2 regions of the Embleya sp. NPDC005971 genome follow, and region 2 is predicted to be linked to the other one. Evidence: riboswitches for the same ligand, from Rfam matches in the RefSeq annotation. Region 2 holds a riboswitch; the other holds the start of a gene.
What was found. A riboswitch is a leader RNA that binds a small molecule or an ion and turns the genes downstream of it on or off. The one in region 2 is predicted to bind glycine.
Positions count from the first base shown of each region.

Region 1 (2,195 bases), on a different contig from region 2:
CCACGAGGGCGGGGGAGGCCGCCTCGTCGAGCCACTCGTGTTCCTTGCTGTAGCGCAGGTGCTGGGGTGCGTGCACGGGTCCATTCTCCATTCGAATGAGGTGAGTCTGTTCCGCAGGTGGGTTTGTAATGGTTTGTGCCGCCGGCCGTGCGCCCGTGTGGGTGGAGGGCGCCGACGGTCGAGGGTCAGGCCCGCTTGTAGAACGGCAGTGCGACCACCTCGACCGGCTCCGCCTTGCCGCGGATGTCCACGGCCAGACGGGTGCCCGGTTCGGCCCGCTCGACGGCCACGTACGCCATCGCGATCGGCACGCCCAGCGTCGGCGAGGGCGCGCCGGAGGTGACCTCGCCGACCCGCTCGCCGGTCTCCGCGTCCACCACCGGGTAGCCCGCGCGCGGGACCCGCTTGCCCGGCGAGGTCAGCCCGACCAGCGTGCGGCGCACGTCCTCCTGCGCGGCGGCCAGCGCGTCGCGGCCGACGAAGTCCTCGGGCTTGTCCAACCGGACCACCCGACCCAGGTTGGCCTCGTACGGCGTGGTCTCCCGGGTCAGCTCGTGGCCGTACAGCGGCATGCCCGCCTCCAGGCGCAGCGTGTCCCGGCAGGACAGCCCGGCCGGCACCAGGCCGTGCGGCTTGCCGGCCGCGAGCAGCGCCTCCCACAGCGCGACCGCGTCGCCGGGCGCGGCGAACAACTCGAAGCCGTCCTCGCCGGTGTAGCCGGTGCGGGCGAGCAGCACCGGGACGCCGGCGACCTCGGTGCGCAGGATCGCGTAGTACTTGAGCGCGGGCAGGTCGGCGTCGGTGAGCGAGCCGACGATCGCGGTGGACGCGGGACCCTGCACGGCGAGCAGCGTGTACTCCTCGGAGGCGTCGCGCACGGCGGCGTCGAAGTTCTCCGAGCGGTACTTCAGGCTGCCCGCGACCACGTCCGCGTTGGACGCGTTGGCCACCACCACGAAGTGCTCGTCGCCCAGCCGGTAGACGATCAGGTCGTCGACGATGCCGCCCTCTTCGGTGCAGATCATCGTGTACCGGGCGCGGTCGATCCCGATCTTCGAGACGAAACCGACCAGGGCGTGGTCCAGCGCACGGGCGGCGTCCGGGCCGGTGACCTCGATCTCGCCCATGTGGGTGAGGTCGAACAGGCCGGCCGTGGTGCGCACCGCGGCGTGCTCGTCGCGCTCGCTTCCGTACCGGAGCGGCATCCGCCAACCGGCGAAGTCGGTCATCGTGGCCCCGAGCGCGTCGTGCACGGCGTCGAGCGGGGTCCGGCGGTCGGTGGTCATGCGAGGGCTCCTTCGAGGGGGCGCCGGCGGGAACACCCGAGGGGCGCGGGCCGGTCGGGGGCATGGCGAACGGCCGCGGGTCCGGTCGGCGCGCACGAGGCGCGGCGCGCGGGCCGGAGGCGGGTGTCGGCGCGGAGGGCGGCGAAAGGGGTCGAGCGGTGCGGCGAATACGACAACAAAGGGGGCTCCCTGCCATGGCTTACAGCCCTTTTCGACCAAGATCGGTCGAAAAGTGGGGTGCCCTCCCCTTCTGTCATCGGAACCTGAGAGCTTCATCGCTGCCGAGCGCATCCGCGCGAAACAGTGATTTGCACCGTGGGTGAACCGCACCAGCGGTGCGATTGCTTTCCAGAAGTGCCTGACCCATGCGGTATCGGTGCCTGAGAGATTCCGGGGAGGAGTTGCTCCTTCGGCGCCCCGCTCGTGGGCGAGGACTCTTCCGCGTGGGGTCGACGGCCGATATGAGGTTGTGCCCGGCATGCTAGCGCGTGTCGTCAATCCCCCGCCGGGGCCGGGGCCGGGACCCGTCGAGTCCGCGGGTCGCGACTTCGGGGCCGCCGATTTCGAGGACTGCCGGCTTCGCGGGCCGCCGTTTTCGAGGGATGGCCACGACGCGCTCGCGCGCGCGGGTGCGACACCATGCGCAGGGCAGGACGGTTCGGGACAAGGGAGGGCTCGTGGAGACGGACTCGGCGGGGGCGCATACCGGCGCCGCGAAGGGCGGCGTGTTGATGCCCCGGTCCGTGCACGACCTCCGGGAGGAGCGCGATCGCCCGGGGGAGCGGATCGGCGACCGGGTGGTGGACGTACTGGCCTATCCGGCCTCGTGCGTGCTCGTGGTGACCGGCCTGCCCGGGGCCGGCAAGAGCACGTTGCTCGCCCGGGTGGTCACCCCGGGGCCGACCGTGG
Region 1 covers NZ_JBEXUX010000042.1:59,099-61,293, forward strand. Annotated here, with positions in the region: gene gcvH (glycine cleavage system protein GcvH) at 1-76, opposite strand, end outside; gene gcvT (glycine cleavage system aminomethyltransferase GcvT) at 186-1,286, opposite strand; glycine riboswitch at 1,645-1,738, opposite strand; gene ABZ374_RS31075 (AAA family ATPase) at 1,964-2,195, shown strand, end outside.
Region 1: it holds a riboswitch for glycine, as region 2 does, so the genes downstream of both, gcvT (glycine cleavage system aminomethyltransferase GcvT) here and gcvP (aminomethyl-transferring glycine dehydrogenase) in region 2, are expected to answer to the same signal.

Region 2 (2,195 bases):
CCGCGGCGGCCGAGCCGGAGCGGGTCTCCTGGTCGCCGGGCCAGGACGTGCTGCACGAGGAGTTCGGGCCCGGCTGGGTCCAGGGCAGCGGCGTCGGCCGGGTCACCGTGCGTTTCGAGGTGCCGGGCGGGCGGCCGGGTCGGGTGCGCACGTTCGCGATCACCGATCCGGCGCTGCGACCGGGGGAACCGATTCCGCTGCCCGCGCTCGACCGGGGATAGCCGCGTCGATCCGGGGCAGGCGCCGGGCAGACGACTCCTCGGGGGTGTCCCCACCATGACTGATGTCAAAGAGCGGCCGATACGAGGGCAGGGTGCCTTTCGATCGGCTCGCCGCAGGCTCGGACTGCCGGCCTTCCTGGTCACGCTGCTGGTCGGCTTCATCGTGCTGGCGCTGGTGCTGGTCGGCCTGGTCAACCTGTTACCCGGCAAATTCAATCCGTTCGGCGAGACCACCAAGGACCACAGCGGGCCGGTGATGCTCAAGGCGGTGCAGGACCTCAGCCGCTACGAGGCGGTCAGCGGCACCTTCCAGGTCGTGGTGGACCTGGAAAAGGACGCCAAGTTCCTGCCGGACGCCGTGCGCGGCCAGCGCACGCTGTTCGTCGGCGTCGGCCAGGTCGGCGGTTTCGTCGAATTCGGCGGGATCGGCCAGGACGCGATCCGGACCTCGCCGCAGGACAAGAGCGTGACCATCAGGCTCCCGCACGCGCGGCTCGCGCCCGCCGCGCTGGACCAGAAGAACAGCCACGTGATCGCCCAGGATCGGGGCCTGTTCGACCGCATGGGCGACTTCTTCTCCGGCAATCCCGGCGATCAGCAACAGTTGTACGTGCTCGCGACCAAGAAGATCGACGACGCGGCGAAAACCGCCGGACTGGTGGAGCGCGCGGAGCGGAACACCACCGGCATGCTCCAGGGCATGATGCGCTCCCTGGGCTACCCGACCACCACTGTGACCTACGCCTAGTGCGCAGGCCGCGGCCGGTGTCACGCTGATACCGTTGAGGTCGCCCATTACGTTCGCGCGGGAGAGTCCTCGTGTCGTGCACACGAGGCGCCGAAGGAGCAACTCCTCCCCGGAATCTCTCAGGCACCCGTACCGCGTGGTCGTGGGCACTCTGGAAAGCAGGATCCGTACGTGGCTCGCCGAGTCGGGTCGGGTCCTCGCCGACGGTGCAAATCGCGCCCGCGGGAACCGGTTCGACCGGTGCTCCGGGCGCGGTGAAGCTCTCAGGTACCGATGACAGAGGGGGAGGCCGGTGGACGCGCGACCCGCGTGTCCGTCCAGGAGCGATCCAGGAGGCCTTTCGCGATGACCCCGCGCACCCCTGCCCCGACGCGTGCTCACGCCGTACTCCCCTCCGGTCCCGGCTCGTTGACCGGCCTGGAGGCCGCGTCGCCGTTCACCGGCCGGCACATCGGTCCGGACACCGACGAGCAGGCGAAGATGCTCGCCGCGATCGGCTACGGATCCCTGGACGAGCTGACCGACGCGGCGGTGCCCGCCGCGATCCGCGCGCTGGAGGGCTTCGAACTGCCCGCCGCGCGTTCCGAGGCCGAGGTGCTCGCCGAACTGCGCGAGCTGGCCTCCCGCAACAGCGTGCTGACCTCGATGATCGGGCTCGGCTACCACGGCACCTTCACTCCGCCGGTGATCACCCGCAACGTGCTGGAGAACCCCGCCTGGTACACCGCCTACACGCCCTACCAGCCGGAGATCTCGCAGGGCCGGTTGGAGGCGCTGCTCAACTTCCAGACCGTGGTCACCGACCTGACCGGGCTGGACGTGGCCGGTGCCTCGCTGCTCGACGAGGCCACCGCCGCCGCCGAGGCGATGACCCTGGCCCGGCGGGCCGGCCGGGCCAAGAGCGACGTGTTCGTCGTGGACGCGGCCACGCTGCCGCAGACCATCGCGGTGGTGCGCACCCGGGCCCGGGCGCTGGGTATCGAGGTCGTGGTCGCCGACACCACCGACGGGCTGCCCGAGGGCGGCTGCTTCGGCGTGTTGCTGCAGTACCCCGGCGCCGACGGTCGGGTCCGCGACCTGACCCCGGTGATCGAGGCGGCACACGCCCAGGGCGCGCTGGTGGCGGTCGCCGCCGACCTGCTCGCGCTCACCGTGCTGCGCGCGCCGGGCGTGCTGGGCGCCGACATCGCGGTCGGCACCACGCAGCGATTCGGCGTGCCGATGGC
Region 2 covers NZ_JBEXUX010000003.1:138,946-141,140, reverse strand. Annotated here, with positions in the region: gene ABZ374_RS04880 (DNA polymerase IV) at 1-221, shown strand, start outside; gene ABZ374_RS04875 (DUF4230 domain-containing protein) at 277-969, shown strand; glycine riboswitch at 1,018-1,114, shown strand; gene gcvP (aminomethyl-transferring glycine dehydrogenase) at 1,315-2,195, shown strand, end outside.